2 linked regions of the Tunturibacter gelidoferens genome follow. The protein of the gene in region 1 interacts with the protein of each later gene in a pairwise test. Links are inferred from orthologs where the notes say so. Each region holds a gene or a part of one and is shown in the gene's direction. Other genes may lie near its edges. The genes, in order: priA and RBB81_RS19905.

Region 1 (15,297 bases):
TCCTCTTGCTGCCGTTGATGTGGTTTCTGTTGTCGATGACGCGGTGGAAGCGCGACCATTGCCTGCGAAGGCGGCTGTGGCAGAACAGCGGGCTGTTGCTGTTTCGAGTCGACCTCAATTTCTGGAGCCTCCTATCGCGAAGCTTGTGAGTTTCGATGATCTTGTTCCCCTGCCTGCAACCCGGGTGGCCGCGGCGCATAAGGCTGAGGCACTGATTGGAATCAAAACTGAGATTGGCGATTGCACGCGGTGTCCGCTGGCGTATGCGGGCAGGCGGACGATCGTGTTCGGCGATGGCGATGCCAATGCGCGGTTGATGTTTGTCGGCGAGGGGCCGGGGGCGGATGAGGACACCTCGGGGATTCCTTTTGTCGGGAAGGCTGGGCAGCTGCTCAACAACATGATCCAGGCGATGGGCCTCAAGCGGGAGGAGGTTTACATCGCCAACATCGTGAAGTGCAGGCCGCCGGCGAACCGGGTTCCTGAGCCGGTGGAGGCCAATACCTGCGACCAGTTTTTGCTGCAGCAGATCGACGTGGTACAGCCCCAGGTGATCGTGGCGCTGGGGTCTACGGCGGCGACGTACCTGCTGGGTGTGAAGCAGTCCCTGAGCGTGCTGCGGGGCCGCTGGCATAGCTGCAGGGGAGCGAAGCTGGCGGTGACCTACCATCCGGCGTTTCTGCTGCGGGATCCGGGGATGAAGGGTGAGGCCTGGAAGGATCTGCAGAGGGTGATGGCGGAGATGGGGTTGAAGGGCGCGAGCCGGGGCTGACAAAGTTGTGGTCCTTTTGGGAAGTGTGGGGGGTACCCCCTGGGGGGTATTTACGCGCAAGTTGTTTGTTTATAGTTACTTGCATTTTTTGAAAATCTCCAAAATATTCTAAACAAAAGGGTTACAGGTAAATAAGTCTAAACAAAAGAGTTACGGCCTTTAACGACGAAGAGCCCGAGCAGAAGCTCGGGCTTTTTTCTATCTTTATCCAGTTTACGGGATTGGTGGTAACTAATACGCCACGCGAATCTCCTTTATTGGCGCGGGGATTTGCGATTTGAGGGCTTGACAGGTTTTTGAGGGGGTGGGAGGACGGGCAACGACAAAAAGCAAAAGCAGATCCCCTGCGGGGATGACAACAAGAAAGGCAACCGCAACTGCAACGGCAACTGCAACTGCAACTGCAACTGCGACCGCAACTGCAACTGCGACCGCAACTGCAACTGCGACCGCAAGTGCAACGGCAACCGCAAGTGCAACGCAACCGCAATTGCAAGCGCAACTGCGAAATACAGGGATCCTCCCCCTTCGGGACGCTCAGGGTCAGGATGACGACTTCGGGGAGAGGTTCGTGGGTCAGGGTGGTGTGATTCGGACGGAGTTGGCTCGGCAGGAGCGGACGGGGCCGCAGGGGGTGGGCTGAGCGCGCTTGTCGAGGCAGACCTCGACGGCGGTGAGGTAGTTGTTGCCGCAGCTGATGGCGAGGCTTGCGGCGGGGATGGAAGGGTTCGCGGTCTGGAAGAGGTCGATGAGCTGGGCGGGCGTGAGCGAGATCTGGTGATTGAGCTGAGCGAGCGTTGGCGGGACGGCGACCGCCTTGTAGGCAATGCGGGCGAGGGTGAAGAAGGCGTCCGGAGAGAGGCCGGAGCAGGTGCCGTGGGTGCGCCACTCGTGGCGGAGGAGACCGGGGTCAGGATAGATGTCGGAGTAGGAGGAGGGATCGCGCGGACCGGGGTCGGTGGAGCAGTTCTGCGGATAGCCTCCGTTGGTGTTTTGAGGCCAGAGGCCGTGCAGTACGAAGGCGGGGCGCTGGGCGCACTCGGTTGCGGTGGGGTGTGAGTGGCAGAATTCGGGGGACCAGGAGAGGTTGAGGAGGTAGAAGTCGAACGGTTGAGTGGTGATGGGTTCGATGGCTTGCGCTGCGACCGCGCCTGGACGTGGAGCAGGCTCAGGCGTGGGCCGAGGAGGCGGGTTGCAGGCGGTGAGCAGAAGAAGGATCAGAAGCGAGAGTGCGGCTTTCTTCTTCATAGTGGGAGAAGGATAGCGTTTGTGGATGGATGACGCCAGCGAACTTACGATGCCATGTTCTGTAAGGAGTGGACTTGTTGTTGTGCGTCTTCGCAGGGTTGGCGGTGCGTTTTTGGATGTAACCGAATATTTTTGAATCGAAGAGTGGAGGCGTATTCTGCATATAGAATGGCGTGTTTCGCATATCAGTGACCAGTTGTGACGGTCTACATTTGAACCATGTACAACGCAAAAGCATACTCCGCTGCCAGTGCGTCATCGCCGCTTGCATCCACTACGATCGCGCGGCGCGATCCAACCGAGACAGACGTGCAGATCGAGATTCTCTTCTGCGGAATCTGTCACTCTGATCTACACCAGGCCCGTAATGAGTGGAGCGGTGTGATGCCCACTGTTTATCCGTGCGTTCCCGGTCATGAGATTGTGGGCCGTGTAACCAAGACCGGCTCGGCTGTAACTAAATTCAAAACCGGCGACGTTGTTGCGGTCGGCTGCATGGTCGACTCGGATGGTGTGTGCGAGGAGTGCAAGGCGGGCCTGGAGCAGTTCTGCCCGAACTTGACGCTCACTTACAACTTTCCTGACAAGCATACCGGCGGCGTCACGTATGGCGGCTACTCGGACAGTGTTGTTGTGGATCAGAGATTTGTCCTTAGAGTTCCGAGCAATCTTGATCCAGCGGGAGCTGCTCCTCTGCTCTGTGCCGGCATTACCACCTACTCGCCGATGCATCACTGGGGCGTGACGAAGGGCAAGAAGGTTGGCGTTGTGGGCCTTGGCGGACTTGGCCACATGGGAGTGAAGTTCGCTCATGCGCTGGGTGCGCATGTCGTACTGTTTACGACTTCGCCTAACAAGAAGGACGATGCTCTTCGTCTCGGAGCAGATGAGGTTGTCATCTCTCGCAATGCGGACGAGATGGCAAAGCATGCGGGCAGCTTCGACTTTATCCTCGATGCGGTGTCGGCTGACCACGACATCAACGCTTATTTGAATCTGCTGCGCCGCGACGGGAATCTCTGCCTGGTGGGTGCGCCGGAGAAGCCGTTGTCGGTGTCTGCGTTCGGCCTGCTGTTCGGTCGCCGGAGTCTGTCGGGTTCACCGATCGGAGGCGTTGCGGAGACACAGGAGATGCTTGATTTCTGCGGCAAACATAACATCACCGCGGATGTCGAGATCATTCCTATTCAGAAGGTGAATGATGCTTACGAGAGGTTGCTGAAGGCTGACGTGAAGTACCGGTTCGTCATCGACATGGCCTCTCTGAAAGGTGCGGCGTAGTTCAACGATGAGTAAGCATTTTCGGGTTTCCGGCCGTCTAGCGTCGAAGTTGAACGAGTCGGGAGTTCGTGTGTCCTCTGTGCTGGAGCGTGCGGGGTTGCCTTCGGGTCTGCTCTATCAACCTCGCATTCTCTTATCGACAGGAGAGTTCTTTGCGCTGTGGCGGGGGATTGGGCAGGTAAGCTCTGATCCCGCCATCGGGCTTGTGTTGGGCACGGAGACGAAGGCTGAGCACTTCGATCCTGTGGTGCTTGTGGCTCTTTCGACGGGCAGCTTTGGCGAGGCGATGCGGCAGATCGCGCGCTATAAACAACTCTCTTGTCCGGAGGAGGTTGTGCTTGAGCCGGGTGACGCGGAGTGGACTATTCAGTTTCGTTGGCTGCTGGCGAACGAGGCTGAGCCTGCGGTGCTGACGGATCTTTGCTTCGCGTGGGTACTTGGGATTGCGCGGCTTGGGACGGGAGTGCGGGTTTCGCCGTTGCGTCTTGAGCTGCAACGGCCGCGTGCGAATGCAAGATCTCTTGAGCGCCACTTTGGCTGCGCGGTTGTGTTTGGTGCGGCGCGTAATGCGATTGTGTTTCGTGCGTCGGATGCTGAGCTTCGCTTTGTGACTCGTAATGCGGAGCTGTTGGCGATGCTTGCGCCGCAACTGGATGAGGAGTTGAAGCAGCATAAGGGCGAGGAGAGTTTTCCGGAGCGGGTTCGCGCGACGATTCAGAGGAAGCTTACGGGGAGCCGTCCGAAGATGGAGGAGATCGCTCGCGAACTTCATATCAGCTCTCGTACGCTGCAGCGGCGGTTGCAGGATGCCGGCTCGAGCTTTCAGAAGGCTTTGGAAGAGGCGCGGCATCAGCTGGCGCGGCACTATTTGACCAACTCGTTGCTGGAGTTGGGTGAGACGGCACACCTGCTGGGATATGAGGATTCGAACTCATTTGTGAGGGCGTTTCGGATATGGGAGGGTGTTCCGCCGGCGCACTGGCGGGGAGCGCAGCGGGCGAAGGCTGCTTTGTAGATTCTTCGCGAGGGCAAGGGTGGAGATCGGGCTGTGGGGGCTGGTCGGTTAAGCTGGTGGGATGGCTTTGTTTTGCGATGTTGCTTTGCCGGTGCCTCTGGATAGGACGTTTACCTATGCGGTGAACGGGGTGGTGCCGGTGGTGGGGGCGCGGGTGCTGGTGCCGTTCAGCGGGCAGAGGCTGATGGGCGTGGTGGTGCGGGTGCATGAGGATGCGCCGGTGGAGGAGTTTGAGATCAAGCCGGTGCAGCAGGTGTTGGATGATGCGGCGCTGTTGCCTGAGGAGTTGATGAAGCTCGCGGGGTGGATCGCGCAGTACTATGTCGCGCCGCTGGGTGAGGTGCTGCGAGGGATGCTGCCGCTGGCGGCGGAGGTGAAGCGGCATTTTTCTTATCGGATCGCGGAGGCTGGGAGGAAGGTGTTGTATGAGGGGGCGGTGAAGGGGTCTTCGCGGCGATCGAAGCTGACGGTGGAGGAGCAGAATCGCGAGTACTCGGTGCTGAATTATCTGGAGGGGGGCGAGGCGGCGAAGATGTCGGCTCTGCGATCGGCTACGGGGGCGAATAAGGGGTTGCTGGAGGGGATGGTTCGAAAGAAGTGGCTGGTGAGGGAGGCGGTGGCGGAGGAGAGAGATGCGCGGCGGCTGGAGAAGGTCGCGGTGTTAGTGACTGAAGCTCGGCTACCGAAGTTGAATGAGAATCAGACGGCGATTCTGGCGGAGTTGGCAGCGGTGGGTGGGCGGATGCGGGTGCGAGATCTGCGGTTGAGTTTGACGCGTGCGGGAGTGCCGGAGTCTACGTTAGGGACGCTGGTGAAGCGCGGGCTGGTGGGGGTTGAAGAGGTGAAGCGGGAGTTCTGGATGGGAGGGCTGGTTGCGGAGGGTGGAGAAGAAGCAGATTCCTCCGCTGCGCTGCGGAATGACAACCAAAAAAACAGGAACTTGCGTGCCCCCGAGGACCGGACGATGCGTGCGCAAGAGGATACGACGATGCGTGCGCAAGAGGATACGACATTGCATGCGCAAGAGAACAGGACGATGCATGCGGGCGAGAAGAGGAAGAAGCATGCGCATGAACATGCTTTGAACGAGGCGCAGATGGAGGCGCTCGGGACGATCGCGGCAGCGATGGAGAAGGGTGGGTTCAGGCCGCATCTGCTGTATGGGATTACGGGGAGTGGAAAGACTTCGGTTTATTTTGCGGCGATGCAGAGGGCGCTGGATGCGGGGAAGAGCGCGTTGCTGCTGGTGCCGGAGATTGGGTTGACGCCGGCGATGGCAGGGCAGATGGTGGCGGCGTTTGGCGGTGAGGTGGCACTGCTGCACTCGCAGCTGACGCCGGATGAGCGGGCAGAGCAGTGGCACAGGATTCGTCGGGGTGAGGCGAGGATTGTGGTGGGGACGCGGTCTGCGGTGTTTGCGCCGATGGTGGATCTGGGATTGATCATCGTCGATGAAGAACATGACTCGAGCTACAAGCAGGAGGAGACGCCGCGGTATCACGGGCGCGATGTTGCGGTGATGCGGGCGAAGTTCAATGAAGCTGTGGTGGTGCTGGGGTCGGCGACGCCTTCGCTTGAGAGCTGGGCGAATGCGGAGAAGGGGCGGTATGCGCGGGTGGAGATGCGCGCGCGGGTTGCGGACAGGCCGATGCCGCTGGTGGAGCTGGTGGATATGCGGGAGGAGTTTCGCGAGACGGGGCAGGAGCAGATCTTTTCGCGGAGGTTGATGGAGGAGACGCAGGCTACGCTCGACCGCGGGGAGCAGGTGATTTTGTTGTTGAATCGGCGGGGGTACTCGTCGACGGTGTTGTGCCGGAGCTGCGGGGAGAAGATCGAGTGCGAGAACTGCGCGGTGTCGATGACTTATCACAAGCCGGTGAGTGGCAATGATGCGATTGCGCAGCCGGGACAGCGATTGGAGTGTCACTACTGCGGATCGCGACGGGCGGTGCCCAAGGCTTGTCCGAAGTGTGAGAGTGAACATCTTTATTTTCTTGGAGTGGGCTCGCAGCAGGGAGAGGAGAGGCTGCAGGAGCTGTTTCCGACGGCGCGGATTGGGCGGATGGATCGCGATACGGTGCGCGGGCGAAGTGATATGGAGCGGCTGCTGGCGAGGCTCCATGGGGGCGAGATCAATCTGTTGGTGGGGACGCAGATGATCGCGAAGGGACATGACATCCATGGAGTGACGCTGGTTGGAGTGATTGGGGCGGACTTCCAACTCGGGCTGCCGGACTTTCGCGCGGCGGAGAGAGTGTTTCAGTTGCTGACCCAGGTGTCAGGCCGGGCGGGGCGTGGGGATCTGATTGGGAAAGTGCTGGTGCAGACGTACCATCCGGATCACTATGCGATTCAGTTCGCGGCGAAGCATGACTATCCTGGGTTTGTAGCGAAGGAGATGCAGTATCGGCGATGGATGCACTATCCGCCGTTTGCGGTGCTGGCGAATGTGGTGGTTCAGAGCGAGAAGCTGGAGGAGGCCACGGCGTGGGCGGGAACGCTGGGGCGATGGTTTCAGAAGGCTCGGTTGGATAAGGTGCGGGTATTGGGGCCGGCGGCGGCACCAATTGTCCGGTTGAAGCGGATTTACCGGTACCACTTTGTGCTGAAGGCGGAGCGGCGGCAGACGCTGGGCGAGACGCTGCGGGCGATGCTGGCTTATGCGGAGACGCAAGGGATTGCGCGCCGAAACCTGATGGTCGACGTGGATGCTGTGCACCTGATGTGACGCATCGTTGGCGGTGAAATGTTGGGGAGGTTGATGCTAACAAGTCGCGACTGCTGGTGCGTCAAGACTTAGACAAATGCTCTAGTCAAGCAGATGGAGTTCTTTGCCTGGCTTGAAGCGAACTGCTTTGCCTGGGGCAATGGTGACTTCGGCGCCGGTCCTGGGATTGCGGCCGATTCCGGTTTTGCGCGGCTTGACGGTAAATACACCAAATCCGCGGAGTTCAATGCGATCTCCCGCGATGAGAGTGGCTTTCATGCTTTCAAAGATCGCATCGACAGCCGACTCTGCTTTTGTCCTTGGAAGGCCGGTTCTTTCTACCACCCTCTGTATGAGATCCTGCTTAATCATCTGGGCCGCCCTTGGGCTGTAATTTTTTTGAAACTGGATGCTGACCTGGTAGTACGGTGATGTTAGAAACTCAAACTCAGATTGTCAACGAAAGAACGCTACCGTAAGATGAAGAATCTAATGACGCAATGGGACCTGGGACACTACCGCACCCAATTTACACCCTTCTGCGACAATTAGGGATATCACCTTCTGCGAGAATTGAAGAAATTTCAAAAAGCAGGACTGAAGGGGCACACCAGAGTGGCAATTAAAAGCGACCGTTGGATTCGCCAGCAGGCGAACGAACACGGAATGATCTCTCCGTTTAGCGAAAAACAGGTTCGAGAGGGTGTTATCTCTTATGGACTCTCTTCTTATGGGTACGATCTGAGGGTATCGGACGAGTTCAAGATTTTTACCAACGTCAACAGCGCGATCATCGATCCGAAGGCTTTCGATGAGCGCTCGTTTGTGACGGTGCAGGCCGATAGCGTGATCGTTCCGCCGAACTCTTTTGCGCTGGCGCGGTCGATTGAGTACTTCAAGATTCCTCGCGATGTGCTGACGATCTGCGTAGGCAAATCGACGTATGCGCGGTGCGGGATTATCGTGAACGTTACGCCGTTCGAGCCGGAGTGGGAGGGCTATGTGACTCTGGAGATCTCGAACACAACGCCTTTGCCGGCGCGGGTATATGCGAACGAAGGGCTCTGCCAGATCCTTTTCTTTCAATCCGACGAGGTGTGTGAGGTCAGCTATGCGGATCGGAAGGGGAAGTATCAAAATCAGCAGGGAATCGTGCTGCCTAAGCTATAAAACTACAGAGTTACGATTTTTCTGAAGCGCTGAAGTCGGCCTACTAAATGCACGATGCTGAGTAAAGGGGCTGCGCAGGCGATGAAGGACACAAAAGACAAGAAGGTTAAGAAGGCCAAGGGATCTCTGCGCGTCGGTCTCGTGGCTGCGGATCCGTTGCGAATCCTGGGATTGCAGACGATCTTTCCTGACGGCGGACCGGTGGAGGTTGTTCCTCTGTCGGTTCCGGGGGCGCTGGATGCGTCGGGAGTGTCGTTGATCCTGATCGATTCGGCTTGCACAGAGCACATCTTTGAGCTGCTGGCTACGTTTCGCAGAACGCGCCCCCGTTTTCGGCTGATGGTGCTTGGGCTGGAGGAGGATCACGAACACATTCAACGAATTATCGGCGCCGGAGCGAAGGGCTACTTGGCCCATTCGGCGAAGGAGAGCGAGATTCGGATGGCGATCGATGTGGTGCAGGATGGGTCGGTGTGGGCTCCCCGCAAGGTTTTGGCGCGGTTGCTTGAGTCGACTTCAGCTGGAGCGGAGACGACGACCAAACCAGCCAAGGAGCCGAAGTTCACGAAACGGGAGCTGCAGGTGCTGCGTTTGCTGGCTGCCGGACATCCTAACCCGGCGATTGGCCGGGAGCTGGGAATCGACGTGGGCACTGTGAAGAAGCATGTGGGCAACCTGATGCGGAAGGTCGGGGTTGATAATCGCATCGCACTGTCGGTTCAGGCCGTCAATCAGAAGCTGTTGCTGAAGCGGTAACCCGGAGTTTTGGTAAGAAATTTGATCGACTGGAACCGTTGGTGGGTCTCGTTCGTTGCAAATGCTGATACAGGATGAGTTAGTGAATTTTTATTGTCCAAATGGCGTTAACTACTAAGTTAACAAAAACCGCTCAAAGGTCTACCCACCTTCGTACCGTTGTGAGCGAAGGTAATGTGGGGCAAAGTACTACCAAGCAACACAGACCTGGGAGAGGGGTTGTAGAGATAGCGTCGGAGTTCTGCCGACACTATCTCTACAACCCCCATTTTTTTGGGTGTGTGGGGCCATTCCGGCATATGCTGGTTCCGTTCTATTGACGGGACAACTTGGAGCGGTTTCCCCCCATCTCACATATTGTTGGAAATAGGCAGCTTGCTGAGACCTCTCCAAATTACAGATTAAGAACGTGAAAGGGATAACAATAATGTTGAAGAAGATTTCAGTGGCACTTTGTGGTTTGGCGATGATGGCCGGTTCTCTGTCTGCGCATGCGCAGGGCGATAAGGCGAAGATTGCGGATCGTATGACCGCTGCTGGCGAGGTGCTTAACCAGATCATGGCGACACCAGATAAAGGCATACCAAGCGGGATTCTGTCGGGTGCATCGTGCGTGGTAGTGATTCCGAGCTTTAAGAAGGGCGCCTTTGTTGTGGGAGCGCAGTACGGACAGGGTGTCGCGACTTGTCGTACGCCTAGCGGAAAGTGGAGCGCTCCGGTTTGCGTTCAACTAGCCGGGGGCAGCTTCGGGTTCCAGATTGGCGGTCAGGCGACGGACCTCGTGTTGATTGCGATGAATCAGCAGGGTCTGCAGGACATGTTGAAGAACAAGTTCAAGCTGGGAGCTGATGCTGCTGCCTCTGCTGGTCCAGTGGGACGAAATGCCCAGGCTGGAACGGACTGGAAGTTGAATGCGGAGTTTCTAAGCTACTCGCGTAGCAAGGGGCTGTTTGCCGGCATCGATCTCGATGGCACGGTGCTGTCGCAGAATCAGGACGACACCCGCGCGCTGTACGGTTCCGACATTCAGTTCGAACAGATTCTTGGTGGCAAGGAAGTGACTCCGGTTGAGGCTCGTCCGTTTGTGCGAACGGTGGCGAAGTATTTTGTGGTTGCCAAGAACCGGTAGTGGCATTTGTTGTTTGATCATGGAAGGGCGGCTGATTTGGCCGCCCTTTCTGTTTTTAAGGCGTCGAGGATGGGAATCGGTAGACTAGAGGCTTGAGCAAGGTTCCAAAAAAAGAGCAGGTTGACGCGGAGGTGAGCTTCCGCGAACGAGTTGAGTTTGCCGTGGTGTGGTTGGCGGTTCGTGGGATGCGTTTGTTTCCGCGTGGAGTGGCCAGGTCGGTGGGCAAGGGGATTGCGACGATTGCGTTTCACGGGTTGGGACGGCTACGTGGAGTGGGCGCACGGAACCTGAAGCTCGCGTTCCCTGCGATGCCGGAGGTGGAGCGTGAGAGGATTCTGCGGTCGTTGTACCGGCGTCTTGGCTGGCTGCTGGCGGAGTTCTGCCTGATGCCGGGATACACGCCGGAGAGTGCGAGCAGGTTTATTCGCTATGAGGGACTGGAGAATTACCTGGCGGCTCGCGAGCGCGGGAAGGGGGTGCTGGTGTTGACGGGGCACTTGGGGGCGTGGGAGCTGTCGAGTTTTTATCACTCGCTGATGGGGATGCCGATGGGGATGGTGATACGGCGGCTGGATAATCCGCTGGTGGATGAGTTTGTGAATCGCATTCGGTGCCTGCATGGAAATCGAGTGATTCATAAGGACGACTTTGCGCGGGGGCTGATTGCGTCGATGCGCGCGGGGGAGACGGTTGGGATTCTGATGGACACGAATATGACTCCGCCGCAGGGTGTGTTTGTGCCGTTCTTTGGAGTACAGGCTTGTACGGCCTCGGGGATGGCACGGATTGCAGGCAAGACGGGAGCGGCGGTAGTGCCGGGGTTTCTGCTGTGGGAGGAGAGCGAGCAGAAGTACGTGCTGCGCTTCGGCAGAGAGCTTGAGGTGACGCATACTGGAGACTCTGAAACCGATGCGGTTACAAATACAGCGGCGTTTACGGCGGCGATTGAAGCAACGATTCGACGGTATCCTGATCAGTGGCTTTGGATGCATCGGCGATGGAAGACGCGGCCTCCGGGAGAAGAGGGGATCTACTGATGGCGGGGATTTACTGATGACAACGATGAGCAAGATCGCGGACTGGGTTGGGGTGAGCGCACCGCTGTTGGAGGTGGAGATTACATCGGTCTCAAGCATCGAGGACGCCGGGGAGAGTTCGGTCGTGTTCGCGGTCGAGGGTGAGGCGCTGGGCAGGGCGCTGCGGTCGAGGGCTGGGGTGATTCTGGCGAGCAGGAAGCTGGAGTCGGCGGAGCTGCCGCCCTATCGGACGCCGGACCCGCGGGTTTTGTGGGTGGCGGATGCGAGGTATGCGTTTGCTTTGGTGGCGCGGAAGTTGAATGTCGATGGGGTTCGGGCGGGAGTGCATGCCTCGGCCGTGGTGGGGCAGAAGGGGGCGATTGGCGTGGGGACGGCGGTGGGGCCGGGTGCTGTGCTTGGCGACGGTGTGGTGATTGGGAGTGGATGTGAGATTGGTGCGCAGGTGACGATTTACGCGGGTACGATGCTGGGGGACCGCGTGGTGGTGCAGGCGGGGGCGGTGCTGGGGTCGACAGGATTTGGGTATGTGAGGAGTGCGGAGACGGGAGAGTATTTGATTTTTCCGCAGCAGGGGCGGCTGGTGGTGGAGGACGATGTTGAGATCGGGGCGAATACGACGATCGACCGTGGTGCGCTGGGGGAGACACGGATCGGACGTGGCACGAAGATCGATAACCTGGTGCACATAGGGCATAACTGCGTGATTGGGAAGAACGTGATCATCGCGGCACAGACAGGGATCTCGGGTTCGAGTGTGGTGGAGGATGGCGCGATTCTTGGTGGGCAGGTGGGGATTGGAGAGCACGCGACGGTGGGAGCGGGTGTGATTCTGGGCGGTGGGGCTGGCGTGCTGAGTGGGAAGAAGATGCGGGGGGCCGGGGAGGTGTTCTGGGGCCGGCCGGCGCGACCTTTGAAGGAGTATCTGAGGGATCTTGCGAGGTTGAAGCGGCGCTGAGGGTGTCCTGCCGGACGGGCCCACTGCGCTTGTTACCCCACGAACGAAGACCTATTCGTGGGGACCCCGATTCGGGCGGTCACTTCGTGACTTGTATACCGGTCGTTGCGAACTCATCAGCATGGGTCCTCCCGTTGGTCGGAATCATCTTTCTCCGACCAACGGGAGGACCATGCGAAGCAATCACGCGTCACGAAGTGACCGCGCCACGCGCAGTGGGCCCGTCCGGCAGGGCATCCGCCTGGCAAGAGCGACTAAAATTACTGGATTGTGCGGTGAGTGATGGCGATTGTGGTGGTTGGCGGACATACGAGGAATATCGGGAAGACAAGCGTGGTGGCTGGGTTGATCGCCGCGATGCCGGAGATGCATTGGACCGCGTTCAAGATTACGCAATTCGGGCATGGGATGTGCTCGGCTAATGGCGAGCCGTGCGACTGCGAGACCGCTGAGCATACGGTGGCAGTCAGCGAGGAGCGGGTGGGGGGCGATGCTACGACGGATTCGGGACGGTATCTGGCGGCGGGTGCGATGCGTTCGTTCTGGGTGAGGACGCGGCAGGGCGATCTGTCAGAGGCGATGCCGCGGATTCGGAAGGAGATTGAGCGAGCGGAGAATGTGGTGATCGAGTCGAACAGCATCCTGCGGTTTCTGCGGCCGGATCTTTATCTGAGCGTGCTCGATCCGGAGACTGCAGACTTCAAAGATTCGGCTAAGTACTTTTTGGACCGCGCGGACGCCGTGCTGGTAGCTGAGGGTGTGTTGGGAAGGCCGGAGTGGAAGGGAGTTTCGCTGAAGCTGGTGGAGGGGACGCCGGTGCTGCCGATGCGGCCACCGGTCTATGTGACGGAAGAGATGGTGGAGTTTGTGAGAGAGCGGCTTCGAGTTCGTGCGGTTGTTTGAGTGAGTTCGCTGGAGATGCAAAAGAGCCGCGGCTTTAAGGCCGCGGCTCTTTTCTTGTTGATGTGGTGCGTGGAGCTATGCGATGAGACCGTTGAGGCCATTGGGGAAGAAGACTCCCTGATGGACTGTTGCGGTTGGCGTAGTACCGGTGACGATTGCGAGGATCTGGGAGGTGTTACGGGACCAGCCCAGAGAGTTCTGATCGCAGTCGACGATGGTTGAGGCTGTTATGTTCGCGGTGGCGGTGTTGAGCGCTACCTGGGTCGTGGAGACTCCGATGTCGTCTGCCGCTGAGCCTGTGAAGGTTACAAACGGAGTTGTGATCGGGTTCTTAGGATCAGGATTGGCCAGCGAGGAGCGAGCCGCCGAGATCATCTGAGTCAACGTGCTGAGCGGTCCGGTGCCACCGCCGCCATCGAGACCGTTGATGGTGGTGCGGATGAGACCGGCGTGATAGGCCTCGACCGCGTGGATACCTACTGCAGCCGGGAGGACATTGACCTTGTCGGTGATCAAGGGGGCAGCACCGTGGTATGCGGAGACACCCACGTCCTCGAAGATATAGGCGCCGATGAGGAAGTTTGCGTCGCTTGCGAAGGGGTTGAAAGTCCCGCCTGCGATGTTCGCTGCAGCTGCGAGAGCGTTGAAGGAGTTGAACAGGTCGATGTTGGGCATCGAGACTGCCTTGGATCCGAGAGCGCCCTGGAGAAAGGTGACGTGCTTGCCTTCTTCGGTAGCTGTCTCGGTGGCATAGGCCTGAATGTACGAAAGCGCGAACGGGACCTTGGAGAAGGTCGGGCTTAAGGTGACGGTTCCAGCGGCTACGCCGTTGACGCTGACGGGGATCGGCGTCGGCAGCTTGTCGATGGTGACGCCATAGACTGCGAGGTTGTAGAACTGTGCCTCGAGATACTCCAGGTTGAGGGCGAAGTTGAGGATGTCCGAGTCACCGATGGCGGCTGCCTGGGCCTCTGCTTTGGGTGTCGTTGTTGCGCCGAAGGCAAGAGCAGCCAGCGCGGCGCCTCCCTTGGTGAGCATCTTTCGGCGGGTACTTACGATAATTTCATCGAGTTGCTGTGTCTCTAAAGTTGCCATGATGTCTCCGTCCTTAGGAAGCTGTTACTGAGATGTTGCCGTTGAGACCATTGGGAAAGAAGCCGCCCTTGGAGAGGCCCGCGCCCAGTGCGCCGTACACAATGTGCAGAACCTGGTCGGTTGTGCGGTGGAAGGCGATGGCGTTGGTGGGATCGGCCGCGACGATGCTGCTGACGCTGAGGGTGGTCTCATTGCCGCCGCCGAGCTTACCGCGGAGAGCCGACACCTGGTTGGCAATCGTGGTGTAGGTCTGATTGCCAGCCGCACCATCAACGGCAGTGATCAAGGTGCGGATCTCTGCTGCGTGGTAGGCCTCCGTCGCCTGGATGCCGGCGGCGGCGGATAGGATGTTGTTGTTGGCGAGCAGGGGAGCAGCGCCAGTGTAAGCGGTAACGCCTACATCTTCGAAGACGAATGCTCCGATGAGGAAGTCGTTGTTGCTGTCGAAGGGATTGAAGGTGGGTGCCGTTGTAATGCCTGCGGCGACCGCGAGGGGACCGAAGAAGGTGAGGTCGAGAGCAGGACGGGGAACTGGCGTTCCACTGTTTTTTGTGATGGCTGCCTGCAGGAAGCGAACGTGATTCAGTTCATCCTGCGCGATCTCGGCGGCGTACTGAGCGAAGACCGAATTGGTCCATGGCACTGCCTTGATTCCCTGAGGAACGGTGGTGGTACCTGCACCCGTGAGTGCATCGGCCGAGGAGAGACCAGAGCCGGTTGATGCGTAGAGGTAGAACTCGGCCTCAAGATATTCGAGGTTGAGGGCGAAGTTCAGAATGTCGTTGTCGGGAATGTCGAGCGGGGTTGGCGTCGGTGTCGGCGTGGTGGTGGGCGCTGGTGTGCTGCTGTTGCAACCGATGATCATTGCCCCAGCGGCTGCTGTACCTGCTCCGGCCAGAAACTTTCGGCGGGACAGAGCCTTATCTATTAGTTCGTTTAGCTTTTTTTCCACAATATACCTCTCCTCAGTGCGTGGTGCTGGCTTCCTATGTCATTTGGATGACGCACTGTGGAGTGTATCGGATTTACAGATGCTTTGAAAATAAAGGTTAGATTGATGGAACAGAAAGAAGCATCACGTCATCAACGAGACTGACTTCCTTTTGAACGAAGGGTTCAGCGTAGCGGACGCCGGCAAGCAGACCATAGTGGCGGGCGGTGGCGAAGGTTCGCTCGCGAATCTCATCTTCGGGGACGAAGAGGCCGGTGCCCTCCGGTTGAGTGCCGTA
Region 2 (15,009 bases), 2.3 Mb from region 1 along the record:
CCCGATACAAGCGGGATAGCGATTCACGACGTCGGCACCGTCTTTCTGAATGGCAGCGGTCAGATCACCCACGTCATCAACGGACAAGGCACAACTGCCAACAGCAGCAATGGAGGCAGTCTGAATCCTGTCGTGCTCTACCCCTAAATACAAGGCACTTCAAGAACAGACTTGTCCAATCATTCCTGGAGGGGCAGCAGACGTTATGCTGTCCCTCAATTATTTTGTTTCTGTCGATGAATCAAGACACCGTGCTCTCGAACGCAAGCAACCACAAAGCGCACTCAAGTACTCACTTCCAACTCGTCGAACCTGCGCCACTTGTAAAACCAGATCGAGACGATCCAGCTCAAAGCGAAAAGCCCAATGATGACGTACCCCAGTGTGCCGAAGTTCTCATTGAGAGTTCCAACCAAAGCCCAAAAAGTCCCATGAAAATGGAACTGATCTGCCATCAGGCCGAGGGCTTCAATTCCCCCGACCAACACCGCAACGACCACCGAGATCAGGGTGATTGTCATGTTGTAGTAGATTTTGCGAATCGGCTTTACAAAAGCCCACCCATAAGCACCAAGCATCAAGACATTATCGGTGGTGTCGATCAGCGACATACCTGCGGCAAACAGCGCGGGAAAGACCAGAACTGACCACAGCGACAATCCTCTTGCGGCCTCAGAGGCCGAGAGGCCAAGCAATCCAATCTCCGTCGCGGTGTCGAATCCAAGGCCGAACAGAATGCCGAGCGGGTACATGTGCCAACTGCGGCGGATCAACGCGAACATGGGACGAAACAGGCGAGAGAGAAATCCGCGGCTGCCCAGCAGCAGATCGAAGTCTTCCTCAACATACCGCTCCCCTCGACGAACCCGCTGGAAAGCAAGATACACCGACCGCAGAACCGCCATATTCACGATCGCGATCGCAAAGAGAAACAGTGTCGAAACGAGCGTCCCTACCACGCCGCCGATGTGTCTCGCGGCATCCAGTCGATGTTGCAGCGACAATGCTGTAGCCGAGATAGCAATCGAGCCCAGCACCACAATCGTCGAATGTCCGAGAGAGAACATGAATCCCACCGCAACCGGGCGTTTGCCCTCCTGCATCAACTTCCGCGTTACGTTGTCGATCGCTGCAATATGATCGGCATCCACCGCATGACGAAGGCCGAAGCTGTAAGCCAGGAATGCAGTACCCAGCAACACGGGATAGTGTCGAAATGCAAGAAAAGCCCACATCCAGGCAGACACATTCATCAGGAGAAGAAGAATGTAAATAGCGATGACCTTGCGCCTGGTACTGGCCGCAATATGGTCAAGCACGCCGCTAAACAGATGTTTCATTCAGTCCGTACCCAAACAATACGAATCACAGTACAACATCAGGTGAAAAGGCGTCTTATTCGTCGCTGAAAATATCCACATCTTCAAAGGTAATCGCTGACTGCAATATCGGATGCAGCAAGCACTGGCCTCCATCTCTCAGGGAGCGACTCTGGTCAAAGCCGTAATCTCCTCAGCAAACTCGGGCCACGCTTCGCACAGCTCCCGTCGCTCGCCGGTCTCGTAGTCCTCAAACTCGAACCCTGGACTCACCGTACATCCCAGCAGCGCCCATCGCCCTCCGTCAACCAGGCGTGAGCCTTGCCACACGCCCCGCTCCACAACTACCTGCGGCCTTTGACCTCGTAGCAGATCGTTCCCGATCACCACCGTCGCGCCCTTACCTTTCTCGACCAACTGCAGCATCTCCACCGCGTCGCCGGCATAAAAATGGAACACCTCATCCGACTTCAGCCGGTGCATCTCACTGAACGTGTCCGGCTCCAGCAGATAATAGATCGCAGTCGCAGTCCGTCGTGCTCCCGCATACCTCTTGTCCTTAAATATCTCGGCGTCCACCTTCTCCGCGGCCTCGTAGGTCCTCACATACCACCCGCCCTCGCGCGGATGCGGTTGCAACCCAAGCAATTTCTTCACGTCCTCTGCCGTCATCGAAGCCCTCTCACGCTATGCTGGTACTACTCCATCCATTCTAGTTTCCCGTCTCACAGGAGCCTGACCTGATGCCCATCCGCACTCGCCTGGAGCACTACTTCGGCTTCTCAGAACACGCGACCAACTGGCGAACAGAGATTCTTGCCGGACTAACGACCTTCATCACGATGGCTTACATCATCTTCGTGAACCCTTCTCTGCTCAGCAAAACCGGCATGCCCCTCGCCGCCATTACTACGGCCACCTGTCTCTGCGCGGCTTTCGGCAGCATCCTCATGGGAAGCATCGCCAACTATCCCCTCGCCCTCGCACCCGGCATGGGTCTCAATGCCTACTTTACCTATACCGTCGTCCTCGGCATGGGAGTCCCCTGGCAAACTGCTCTCGGCGCCGTCTTCCTCTCCGGAGTTATCTTCCTCGCCCTTACCTTCACCGGTATTCGCCAGCGCCTTGTCGCCGCTATCCCCCATCAACTCCATGCAGCGGTAGGCGGAGGCATCGGCCTCTTCATCGCCTTTATCGGCTTCCGCAACGCGGGCATTATCGTCCCAAGCGCCGCCACCACCGTCACTCTGGGCAACCTCCGCGCCCCTCAAACCGCGCTCGCCATCTTCGGCCTCTTACTCATCGCGATCCTGCAGGTCCTTCGCGTCCGAGCCTCTATGCTCATCGGTGTTCTCACCACAATGTTCGTAGGCATTCTCTGCCACCAGGTTCACTGGCAACCCTCTACCTACGACCTCACCGCGATCAAAGCGACAGCCTTCCACCTGGACATCCTTGGCGCGCTCCACGTCGGAGCCTTCGAGATCATCTTCGTCTTTCTCTTCGTCGACCTCTTCGACAACATCGGCACGCTCGTCGCCGTCACTCAGCGCGCCGGCCTCATCGCCCCCGACCACACCATCCCTCGCCTCAACCGCATCTTCTTCGCCGACGCATCCTCCACCATCCTCGGTTCACTCGCCGGCACCAGCACGGTCACCAGCTACATCGAGTCTTCCGCTGGAGTCGCAGCAGGAGGACGCACTGGCGTCACTGCCATCGTCACCGGCATCCTCTTCTTCCTCTCGCTCTTCATCGCTCCTCTCGTCGGAGCGATCCCAACCTTCGCCACCGCGCCCGCGCTCATCCTGGTCGGCGGCCTCATGCTCACCGGCCTCGGCGAGATCGAATGGGACGATCCGCAGATCGGTATCCCCGCCTTCTTGACCGTTGCGACCATCCCTCTTACCTGGTCCATCGCCGACGGCCTCAGCTTCGGCCTCACCAGCTACGCGCTTCTGCAACTCCTCGCCGGACGCGCTCGCCGTCAGGACTGGATGCTCTATCTTCTCGCAGCCCTATTCCTTCTCCGCTTCATCTTTCTCGTCCGCAAATAGACTACGACTCCACGAACTTCACAGCCCCTTATCTCGAGTTCCAATCCTGCGGAAGAATCGAAGCAAAAATTGAGAGGAGCCTGCTTCGTAAACCAGGGATCCGGGGAGGTTTAACTCCACCTCGGTCCCAACGCCAGCCTCACTCCACACCGCCAGTTGTCCACTGATCCGTTTGGCGCGCTCTCGCATGCCAGGCAATCCCCAATGCCCCGCGCGCTCCCCTTCCTCGAGGACCTTCCGGTCGATTCCCTTCCCATCGTCGCGGATCCGCACGCGCAGCAGCCTCTTCCCGTACGTAATCTCCGCTTCGATCTTCTGCGCTTCACTATGCTTGAAGGAGTTTCGCAGCGCCTCTCGAACGATGTGGTAGACGTCGTCCCGAAAGATCGGATCCAGTGGCTTCGCGGTTCCTTCCTCGACGACAGAGAACCGCGGCCCGGTTCCATCTTCGCTGTTGGCTCCAAGCTCTCTTCCCAGCGTGGTGATCATGTGCGCCAGGTCGTCATCGACCAAAGTAGAAGACCGTATGTCGTAAATTGCGTTGCGTCCCTCCACCATCGCCTGATCCGCACTCTCCAGAGCGGAATCGAGACTCTTCTCCGCCTCCGAAGGATCTCTTGGAATCAGGTCCCGTGCCGTCTGAAAATGAAGAATCAATCCCTGAAAACTCTGCAACAGTGTGTCGTGAAGCTCACGAGCGATGCGAGTTCGTTCCGAGAGTCGCTCGATAAACTGGATATCCATCCGCGACGTTACCTGGCCGACATGCCACTGATAAACCGCCCACGCCAGAACTGCCACCGTAGCCGCGCACAGCAACAGAAACCAGTTTGTCTGGTAAAACGCCGGAACCACCGTCAGATTCAACGAAGGCCCGTCCATGTTCCACACCCCATCGCTGTTCGAGGCGATAACGTGGAACGTGTAAGATCCTGGGTCCAGGTTTGTGTACACAGCCTCTCGCAACCCAACCGGGTCACTCCATCCACGATCGAATCCATCAAGACGATATTTGTATCGAACTCGCTCCGGCACAGAGAGACTCACACCCGAAAAGTTGAACGTCATTCGCTGACGAACAGATGGAACGCGCACAGACGTCGCTAAATCGATTGGAACTCCATCGACCGAAACCGCATCTATCTTCGCCAACACTGGTGCCGTAGAGTGCGTTGCTCGGATCGGATCGACCACCGAAAGTCCGTGATTCATGGAAAACCAGATGCGTCCCAGTGGATCTGCGACGACCGATTGCTGCCTCTTGACCCCCTCGACTCCACTCAATCCATCGATAGTCCCATACTCTCGCACATCTCCCTCCTCCGCCACGCCGCTCAGCAGTCTATCGCGCTTCACTCTTAGAACGTGATTGGAGGTCGCAACCCAGAGCCAGCCATTGGTGTCTTCCGCAACTCCGAAGATCTGCTCATGCAGCGCCTCCGGCACATTACGAGGAATATGGACTGTACCGGAGTTGAGATACGCGAGGCCAGACGTCGTCCCGACCCACAATACATGGCTTGAATCCTCAAGCAGACAATCAATATCGGGTGATGGCAGCCCATTGTTCTCTGTAAAGGTTCGCCACTGCCCATGCGATAGCTGAGTCAGACCAACCGGGGTTGCGAACCACATGGTCCCATCGGCACCTTCGGCTATCGATGTCACCGCATTGGACGGCATCCCATTCGCCATGGTGTAGGAAGTAAGCTTTCCGTCCCTTACTTCACTGACCCCTCCGTTAAGAGTCCCAGCCCAGACAGATCCGTCGCGATTCCGATGAACTGCATACACACTGTCCTGAAGGAGTCCATCCGCATGCGTGTAGGTCTTGGTCTCGAAGGCGCCGTTCGTAAAACGCAACCGTGTGAGCCCGCCTCGTTGTCTGCCCACCCACAACTCATCGCGGCTGCCCGTGATGGAGTAGACAACATCTCTGTCCAGGCCCGCAGCGTTCACGCTTTCGATCTTTCCATCTCTCAGCCAATGCAACCCACCGTCGAGAGGGGCAAACCACGTGCGTTCTCCTGCATCGACATAGACCGGACCACCGCTCGCCGACCGTAAGTCGTTGTCAACCGCGTAGCTCACGAAAGTGCTGTCACGAAGCCTTTCAATACCCCGCGGCGTTCCGATCCATATGTTCCCCTCTCGATCCTCAAAGAGAGTGTTCACCGCCAGGCCCGAAGCAACCGTCCCTTCGTCATCAGAAGAGATGCCGAGGGCGTTGAATCGAAGCAGTCCATGAGAACTGCCGATCCAGATGTTTCCGTCCCTGTCACGAATCGCCGAGAGAACCGAAACCTTCCAAAGTACAGAGGGCACGCCCTCGCGAGTAATCTTCGAGCCATTCCAGCGCAAAACGCCTTTGTCGGTTCCAATCAACAGTTCGCCATTCTCCATCGGAAGCAGGCAATTAACCCTTCCGTCATCCACCTCCAGCGCTACGCTGTGAACCTGCCCGTCTCTCAAATAGAAGAGACCTTTATCGGGTGTACCTAACCAGATGACGCCATCGCTGGTCTCTGCTACTGCCGCTACCGCAGTATTCGGCTTGGCAAATCGGTGAGTAGCCACGCCGGTTGCCCAGCTCAGTCGGCTGGAGAGCTCATCATTCATCACTGCTGCCTGAGCAGGATCGGATCTCCCAGGCGCCTGCGGCGCGGTGAGAACATCGAACTTGCCTGCGTGATACGCAAGCGGCCCCAGAGCCAGGGACGAGAGAAGCGCCGAACCATCTCTGCGTCGCCCAATGGATGTAATTCCAACCTCTGCCTGACTGTGGCCTGGGTCGAACTTCCCATCGTGATATCGCAGGATCGTAGTATTCGCCAGAAGGATCCACAGATTCGATTGAGAGTCCGCAACCAGTTCCTGCACGGGGCCGATCGGGAGCGTCGCTGGAATCTGCTGTTGGAAGACGTGAAAGCTTAGTCCGTCAAAACGAACCAGGCCCTTCTCCGTCCCGATCCACAGAAACCCATCTGCGGTCTGAGCGATCGAGGTCACCGCGCCCCCGGTGAAACCTCTCTCAAGCCCCCAACTCTCTCGCATGTATTGCGAGAGAGCCCGGTTCGGATCGACAGCGTGAACCGTTTGGGCGACGAACATCACAACGAACACGGCCACCATTTTTCCGACAAGCCGATGAACTTTCATAACCCCATCACGGAAGGTACTCGAACTTCTCCAGAACAACTTCACTCTCTTTTTGCATCGGATACTTATCGCTCGCAACCACGTAAAACAGCAGCTGCATCTTCTCGTGGCCAGGCGAGGGTACGCCCGAGGTAAAGACATGTTCCGCAACAACGGGCGCGCCTTCGCGAATCGAGTCTCCTCGCACCGTCACAAACTTCACTCGCCCAGGCTCCCAGTGGAACGAGTGAGTCAGTTTACCCGCAGGCTCCACAAACGGAGCGACATTGCCCGGAACATAAAAAGGCTGAATACCGAACTGTGCATTGTCCTTACTGGCGCCATCGCCCCATTGACTCATCTCAACATCCACCTCACGATAGTTCTGCTCTCCTCCCCAATCGTCAAAAGTGTTCAAGCTTAAGACCGCGGCTGGTTCCAGATGAGACGTGTCCCTTACCGTAAAGATGTAGGTTCCATATCCCAAACTTCGGTTCATCTCCACCTCCGCGCAAGACCACTTGTTCCCTTTCTTCCTGATGCGAAGATGGAGCGCCCCTTGCGGATCGACCCACGCGTTATCGCCTTCGTAGGGAAGATTCAACCCTCCGCGATCCGAAGCGATCGTGCGGACTCCCCAGTCATAGCCGCTGAATTTAATCGGCACCGTAGGCGCAATCTGAGGTTTGCCAACACCATCGACGATCGCCAACGCCGCAATCGAACCGCCAACCGTAGGTGCCACATCCATCGTCGGCGGCGGTTGATATCCCGGATCGACCAGCATCGCAGCATACTTGAACCCGAGATGACTTGACGTGCTCCACGTCGAATCCGTCTGAATGGTAATAAACGGCTGGTCCGGCCAGGGCTGAACCCACCACGGCCCGCTCATCGCATAGATTACGATCCGTTGACCTGGCCGTGAGCCAGTCACACGCCCTGAGATCGTGTCGACGCGCTCCCGGCCGCCCTGCGCAGCGGGGGGAATCTTCGTAAATTCCACCGTCGGACCAGCGACGTTCTGCCGGGAGCGGCACCCAGCCAGCAAAAACAGAAACGCCGTAAGACAAACCACGTGGCGCAACGTAATCAACCACAGCAAACTCTGACTGAGGCCCGAGCGACCGCCCCGCCGATCCCGAAGCCGGAAGTCATTCTTGGAAGCGGTCACATACCATTCGGACACAAGAACCCCCGGAGTTATCTCAATTTGCCTGATTGAGATAGCAATCATAATCCATCCCTATCTCCCTTCGCAGCCTGCCACTACGATCCTCCTCCCCTTTGATCCGGCAACGGAAAGAACTCCGATCTCATCGTTCTTTCAGCCGCAAATCGCGCTTGCAATAAGCCTCTGGCCGTGTCGAAAGCCTTGGTTCTCATGGTGTAAGATATGGTCTTCCGCCCAGTAGATGCGGTTGGATCGTTGCATGGAAGATCCCAGCTTCGATACGAAGCGGATAAAGTTTATGCACTGAAGTACCCTCGAACAACGTCCACGGGAGGACGTACCTGAAGCAGCGACAAGCACCAACCTGGGCAGCCACCTCACTTTCGTAAAAAACACCGGAGTTCTTCACATGGCAAAAGGCGTCAATAAAGTCTTCCTCCTCGGCAACGTCGGCAAAGACCCCGAGATCCGTTCCACCGCCGGCGGCATGACCGTCGCAAGCTTCTCTCTCGCCACCGCAGACCGCCAGAAAGACGCCCAGGGTAACTGGGCCGACAAGACCGAATGGCATAACATCGTCTGCTTCCAGCGCACCGCAGAGGTTGTGCGCGACTACGTCAAAAAAGGCTCGCAGATCCTCATTGAAGGCAAGATCCAGACTCGCTCCTGGGATGACAAGACCAGCGGCGAAAAAAAGTACAAGACCGAGATCCTCTGCAATGAACTCACCTTACTCGGCGGCAAATCCGGTGGCGAAGGCGCCTCCACCGGCGGCTACTCCAAGTCCAATACCGCCAGCTACGACCAGCGCACCCCCTCCAGCCAGCCCGACTACGCCGACGTAGGCATCACCGACGACGACATCCCCTTCTAACTTCACACAGCAGCATCTGATCCTTTCATCAACAGGCTCCTCACAACGAGGGGCCTTTTTGATCTTGCTCGTCATCCCGCCACAGGCGTCATCGCACATACGACCATCAGCACGCCCTCAACGCTCCAGCGCGCTCTCGCTAAACCGGAGTTACCTCGAGACTCTCCTGGCGATGACCGCTCGTGGCGACTCCCGCATCGTGTGGTAGTCCAAGGCTATCGAAGACCGGCCCAAGCGCCAGAACAGCGATAAAGAGTATTGCCATGTGGAAGTCGCGTAGTTGCGGCACCGCGGCAGAGTGACCGTGCGCGTGCGCAACCAGACGCAGCGTAATCGCACCCACGGCCACGCCCATCCCCATGCTCAGCTGCATAATCGCGCTCAGGAATCCATTCGCGCGGCTCATCCTGTTAGGAGGGATCTCCGTGTAGGCGAGCGTAGTCATGCAGGTGAACTCCATCGATCGACAAGCTCCGTGAAAGAACAAAATCGCGAGAATCACGAGAGTTGGCGTAGAAGGGTTCAACGTCGCACAGAGTGCCATCGATGCCGCCGTAATCACTCCATTGACCAGCAGAATGTTGCGGAAGCCGAACCGGCGCAGCACCTGGATCACAAATACCTTCATGCTCAGGTCGCCCCCGAAGAGCGCAAGCAGATAAAGTCCTGACCTAAACGCGTTCAGTCCAAAGGCAATCTGAAACATCAGTGGCAGAAGAAATGGGAGCACCGCAACCGCAATTCGAAATGCGCTTGCTCCATAGACCGAGAGCGAATACGTCTTGAGCTTCAACGATTCGAAGTCCACCAACGCGGTCGCCGGCTTGCGTCTTGCTAAGACGATCGCCGCAACTCCGCTGAGCGCACTCAGAGCAAGAGTGGCACTTGGCACCTGCCAGCTGCCGCCGTCTCCTCCCAGCTTCTCCATCGCGTACACAGCACCGGTAGAGGCGAATCCTCCCAACAGAAACGTCGTCCAGTCGAAAGGATGTCTTTCATAGGTTCGAACATTTTCGATCCAAAGCAGCGTGAGCACCAGAGCCAGGACTCCGACAGGGAGATTAAGAAAGAAGATCCAGTGCCAGCTCGCATACGTTGTAATGAAGCCTCCCAGCGGAGGGCCAATAACGAGCGCCGTTAAACCAGGCCACGTGATGTAAGCGATCGCCTGAGTCAGCTTCTCCTTGGGTGTAGTCCGAAGAACAATAAGTCGACCCACCGGCACCATCATCGCGCCGCCAATACCCTGCAGAACCCGCATAAAGGTAAATTGCGTAAGCGTCCCAGCTGCACCGCACAACAGCGAAGCCAGCGTGAAGACACCTATCGCACACGCGAAGACGGAACGCGAACCGAAACGGTCGGCAACCCATCCACTGATCGGGATGAAGACCGCAAGCGTAAGCAGATATGCGGTCATGCCAATGTTCAAATTGACCGCGCCGACATGGAAACTGCGTGCCATCTGGGGCAGCGCAGTAGCGATGATCGTGCCGTCTAAGTTCTCCATGAAAAAGGCGCCCGCGATCAGGCTCGTGATGTAAATCGGGGAAATACTCTTCTTCATCAACCCATTTTACGAAAACGATGCAGATCGACTGAATCGATTAGTGCAATTAAATGATCTGAACCTGACTTTCTCCTGACAATTCCCCCTCCCGTTCTACCTACCATTCAGGGGAACAGACCTGCAGTGAGCAGTCACCTTCTGCTCCTACCGAGCCGCATGCTGCCCTCGCAGCGCGGTACTCGCCAGATGTCCTTCCTCACGGCCGCCGCAGCACAGGACGGCCGCCTTTTTTGAAACTGATCTACGGAAGCAACCATCCCTTTACTGTTACGATAAGTTCATGGGAATGAGGTCTCCCAAAACCGCCGTAAAGATCCGGCTGATGACCTCTGCCAATTCGATCTTCTTAATTTGAGGAACAACGAGGCAGACGATGTCATATCTCTGGGTCACAATCGGCAGTGCGTTGGGCGGCTTACTGCGTTACACCATCACGCGCCTCACTCTCACCTACAGCATCGGATTCCCCTTCGGCACCATTTTCATCAACGTTCTCGGGTCGTTCATCATCGGCTACTTCGGAACGCTCACCCTGCAAAGTGGCCGCTATCCCGCCTCCGAGAATCTCCGCCTCTTCGTCATGGTCGGCATCTGCGGAGGCTTCACCACCTTCTCCTCCTTCAGCCTCCAGACCTTCGACCTGATGCGCTCCGGCGCATGGGGCAGAGCTCTCGCGAATGTTCTTCTGTCCGTGGTCTTATGCGTAGCTGCAGTAGCCGCAGGCCACCTCCTCGCCTATCGCACAGTCCCGGCCCAGGCCATCGCCGAAACAGCTCAAGAGGAGTACACCGGGTAAACTAACCTCATGATCGACGAAGCCACCTTCCGCCGCGAATCCGACCGCGCCCTCGAATCCCTCAAACAGTCCCTCATCTCCGCCGAGGACGACGATGCGGGCTTCGAGTTCGAAGACAACAACGGCGTCATGAACATCATCTTCGAGAACGGCTCCAGCAAGTTCGTCATCACTCCCAACACCCCCATCCGCCAGGTCTGGATCTCGGCCCAGGCCACCAGCTACAAGCTCGACTGGGCGGAAGCCACCAGTACCTTCACCTTCACCAAGACCGGAGAAGATCTCAAGACCCTCACCCAGCGCCTCCTCCGCGAGCACCTCAAAGACCCCGCCATCACCCTCCCCTGACCACCAACAACACCCCTGCCTTCACCTATCCAACCTCAACAATCGAAGCCGCGAACAGTCTCATCGTTCGCGGCACAGGCGAGTGCTCAGCCTCCACGCCACACGATCCCGTTTTCCTTAAACGGAAAGCGGTGCCCACCCGCAACAAAAAAATGAACTTCAAAGCGCAAACCGTATTAAGCTAAAACCCTACGCGGCCATCCGGCCAACTGGCATACAAAACAACTAACGAGTTTCGCTCCCAGACCAGGGAGGATGGGATAGCCATCATGACGCCGAAGCTGTCCGTAGCGATCATTACGCTCAACGAAGAGGCCAACCTGGCCCGTACCCTCGCTAGCGTCCAATTCGCCGACGAGATCGTCGTTGTGGACTCCGGCTCTACCGACCGCACCCTCGAGATCGCCGCATCCTTCAAGGCCAAACTCTTCCTCGAACCCTGGCAGGGCTTCGCCGCCCAGAAAAACTTCGCCATCGAGCGTTGCACCGGCACCTGGATCCTCTCCCTCGACGCCGACGAAGCCCTCACCCCCGAGCTGCAGGCCGAGATCAGCGCTCTCCTCGCCGCCTCTCCCTCCGCCGACGCCTACCTCCTCCGTCGTCGCAATCTCTTCCTCGGCCGCTGGATCCGCCACGGCGGCTTCTATCCCGATCCCCACCTCCGCCTCTTCCGCCGCCACTCCGCCAACTTCGCTCCTCCCGCCCGCTTCACCGACCGTCCCGTCCACGAGACCATCGCACTCGATGGCGTCACCGAGACCCTCAAACACGACATCGTCCACCACGCCTACCCAACCCTCGAGAGCTACATCGAAAGCCTCAACCGCTACAGCACCCTCGGTGCGCAGACCGTCATCGAAAAGGGCCACACCAGCTACTCACGCCTTGCCCTCCTTCACAACGTCCTCGTCCTCCCCCTCCTCACCTTCTTCCGAAACTATCTTCTCCGCCTCGGCTTCCTCGATGGCCGCGAAGGCCTCCTGCTCCACCTCTACCACTCCACCTACACCAGCTGGCAGTACGCCAAAGCCTGGCAGACCGCCCGCAGGTCCTGACCTACTTCCTCAAGAAATGTAATCGTCATTTCGACCGAAGCAGTCACAGTCTCATCGTGAACCGCGCAGTGGATTGCGGCCACATCTCTCAGTTGCAGCGAACCGATGCATTCTACGGTATCCGTCAAGACCCCGCATTTGTCTTTGCCGTTGCTCTTGTCTTGCCCCTCTGGTGTAAAACAAAACCATGCCCAAACGCATGACCCTGGCCCTCCTCGCCATCTCCCCAACGCTATATGCCACGCTTCCGGTTACAATCTCCGCGCAAACCATCGCTGCCAAAACCACCGGCATGAAGCACCTCGACGGCTACCTCCCGCTCGACTGGGACGCCAAAGCCGGCAAGCTCTATCTCGAGATCCCCCACCTCGACGCCAACGGCCACAGCCCCGACCTCCTCTACACCCACTCCCTCCCCTACGGCACCGGCTCCAACGACCTCGGCCTCGACCGCGGCCAGATCTCCGAAGGCCGGATCCTCCACTTCGAGCGCACCGGCCCCAAGCTTCTCCTCGTAGAACCCAACCAGCACTTCCGCTCCACCTCCACCGACCCGCTCGAGCAGCTAGCCGTCCGCCAGTCCTTCCCAGAGTCCATCCTCTACGGCTTCAAAGTCGAGGCCGAAGACCCCAACGGCGCAGTCCTCATCGACGCAACCGACTTCTACCTCCGCGACGCCCACGGTGTAGCCGAGACCCTCACCACCACCAAGCAAGGCACCTACAAGCTCGACCCCACCCGCTCCACCATTGCCCTCGACGCCACCAAAGCCTTCCCCAAAAACACCGAAGTAGAATCCATCCTCACCTTCACCACCGACGCCCCCTCGAAAGGAGAGTTCGTCGCCAACGTCACCCCTGACCCCCACGCCCTCACCCTCCGCGAGCACCAGTCCTTCATCGAACTCCCCGGCCCCGGCTTCACGCCCCGCCGCTTCGATCCCCGCGCCGGCTACTTCCCCACCAGCTATCGCGACTACGCAGCTCCGTTAGGCGCACCGCTCGATCAGGACTTCATCATCCGCCACCGCCTCCTCAAAAAAGATCCCGCCTGCACCCACGCCTGCGAAGCCGTAACCCCCATCCAGTACTACGTCGACCGCGGCGCCGCTGAACCCATCCGCACCGCGCTCCTCGAAGGCGCACGTTGGTGGGATCAAGCCTTCCAGGCCGCAGGCTGGGCCAAGGGCACCTTCCGCGTCGACATCCTCCCCGCCGACGCCGACCCCATGGACATCCGCTACAACATCATCCAGTGGGTCCACCGCTACACCCGCGGCTGGAGTTACGGCTCAGCAGTAGTCGACCCCCGCACCGGCGAGATCCTCAAAGGCAACGTAACCCTCGGCTCCCTCCGCAGCCGCCAGGACTACCTCATCGCCGAAGCCCTCCTCAGCCCCTACAGGGAATTCGAACGAGGTCCCGGATTTACACCGATTCCGGGTGCCCCACTTGGGACGTGGAATCGCACAACCGCAAATCCTCAAAAGAATCCCGAAACCGATCCGATGCTCCAAATGGCCCTGGCCCGCACCCGCCAGTTAGCCGCGCACGAGACCGGCCACACCCTCGGCCTCGCCCACAATTTCGCCGCCAGCTCCTTCCCCCACACCCCCGAAGAGTCCGTCTCCGTCATGGACTACCCCCACCCCTACATCACGCTCAACAAAGAAGGCATCCCCACCCTCGCCCAAAGCTACGCCGTCAACATCGGCGTCTGGGACAAGGTCACCATCGACTACGGCTACCGCGAATTTGATAGCAATAAACATCCCAACGAAGACCCAGCCGCCCTCAACGCCATCCTCGAAGCCAGCGAGAAGACCGGCCTCCTCTACATCACCGACGAAGACGCCCGCCCCCGCGGCGGCGCACACCCCCACGCCCACCTCTGGGACAACGGCACCGACCCCGCCGACGAACTCGACCGCATCCTAACCATCCGCACCGCCGCCCTAGCCCGCTTCGGCGAAGACGCCATCACCACCGGCACACCCATGGCGCAGCTCGAAGACACACTCGTCCCCCTCTATCTCCTCCACCGCTACCAAACCGAAGCCACCATCAAAGAGATCGGCGGCCTCGACTACCGCTACAACCTCCGCGGCGACAACCAACCCGCCCCCGAGATCGTCCCCTCCGCCGAACAGAAGAAAGCCCTTACCGCCGTCCTCAAAACCCTCTCCCCCGAAACCCTCACCCTCCCCGAATCTCTCCTCAAAATCCTCCCCCCACGCCCTCCCGGCCTGCCACGCACACGCGAGTCCTTCCCCTCCGAGACCGGCCTCACATTCGACCCCGTCGCCACCGCCGAGTCCGCCGCCGACCTCACCCTCAACGTCCTCCTCGACCCCGCCCGCGCCTCACGCCTCGTCCAGTACCACATGCGCCTCGCCGACGCCCCCTCCCTCCGCGGCGTCCTCGAAGCCATCTCCAAAACCACCGCCGAGCGACCCGAAGGCGGCCACACCATGTCCTCCGAAGTAGAGCGAGCCGTAGAGTTCCGCGCCCTCGAAGCCATGCTCTCTCTCGCCGTCAACCCGCAAGCCTCCACGCAGGCCCGAGCCATCGCCCGCTCTCACCTCAACGACCTCCTCAAGCAGTGGACCACCGCCGCCCCACTCCCCGACACCGCCGAAGCCATCCACCGCGCCGCCCTCATCGACCGCATCAACGACT

Evidence for each region.
Region 2: the proteins of priA (region 1) and RBB81_RS19905 interact in binary tests that used the Escherichia coli proteins (3 or more experiments, as listed by UniProt). The link is inferred for Tunturibacter gelidoferens from one-to-one orthologs.

What each region holds. Positions count from the first base shown.
Region 1 is NZ_CP132938.1:2,270,521-2,285,817, forward strand. What follows is about bases 4,021-7,244. They hold priA (replication restart helicase PriA), read left to right. Parts: upstream 4,021-4,377; coding sequence 4,378-7,044; downstream 7,045-7,244. Other genes in these bases: RBB81_RS10080 (AraC family transcriptional regulator), read left to right, coding at 4,021-4,316; RBB81_RS10090 (HU family DNA-binding protein), read right to left, coding at 7,126-7,244. In the rest of the region: RBB81_RS10065 (uracil-DNA glycosylase), read left to right, coding at 1-772; RBB81_RS10070 (ribonuclease T2), read right to left, coding at 1,349-2,020; RBB81_RS10075 (NAD(P)-dependent alcohol dehydrogenase), read left to right, coding at 2,240-3,301; more of RBB81_RS10080, read left to right, coding at 3,309-4,020; more of RBB81_RS10090, read right to left, coding at 7,245-7,395; dcd (dCTP deaminase), read left to right, coding at 7,639-8,193; RBB81_RS10100 (helix-turn-helix transcriptional regulator), read left to right, coding at 8,248-8,949; RBB81_RS10105 (lipid-binding SYLF domain-containing protein), read left to right, coding at 9,377-10,078; RBB81_RS10110 (lysophospholipid acyltransferase family protein), read left to right, coding at 10,264-11,115; lpxD (UDP-3-O-(3-hydroxymyristoyl)glucosamine N-acyltransferase), read left to right, coding at 11,132-12,070; RBB81_RS10120 (hypothetical protein), read left to right, coding at 12,353-12,973; RBB81_RS10125 (ferritin-like domain-containing protein), read right to left, coding at 13,049-14,068; RBB81_RS10130 (ferritin-like domain-containing protein), read right to left, coding at 14,082-15,020; bacillithiol biosynthesis deacetylase BshB1, read right to left, coding at 15,118-15,297.
Region 2 is NZ_CP132938.1:4,611,522-4,626,530, forward strand. Bases 6,894-9,829 are described here. They hold RBB81_RS19905 (single-stranded DNA-binding protein), read left to right. Parts: upstream 6,894-8,097; coding sequence 8,098-8,562; downstream 8,563-9,829. Other genes in these bases: RBB81_RS19900 (hypothetical protein), read right to left, coding at 6,894-7,688; RBB81_RS19910 (MFS transporter), read right to left, coding at 8,702-9,829. Outside these bases: RBB81_RS19875 (hypothetical protein), read left to right, coding at 1-147; RBB81_RS19880 (HoxN/HupN/NixA family nickel/cobalt transporter), read right to left, coding at 285-1,340; RBB81_RS19885 (cupin domain-containing protein), read right to left, coding at 1,479-1,991; RBB81_RS19890 (NCS2 family permease), read left to right, coding at 2,063-3,376; RBB81_RS19895 (sensor histidine kinase), read right to left, coding at 3,395-6,535; more of RBB81_RS19900, read right to left, coding at 6,543-6,893; more of RBB81_RS19910, read right to left, coding at 9,830-10,129; fluoride efflux transporter CrcB, read left to right, coding at 10,506-10,928; iron donor protein CyaY, read left to right, coding at 10,938-11,276; RBB81_RS19925 (glycosyltransferase family 2 protein), read left to right, coding at 11,546-12,331; RBB81_RS19930 (zinc-dependent metalloprotease), read left to right, coding at 12,519-15,009. UniProt on the Escherichia coli protein: Plays an important role in DNA replication, recombination and repair. Binds to ssDNA and to an array of partner proteins to recruit them to their sites of action during DNA metabolism. Acts as a sliding platform that migrates on DNA via reptation.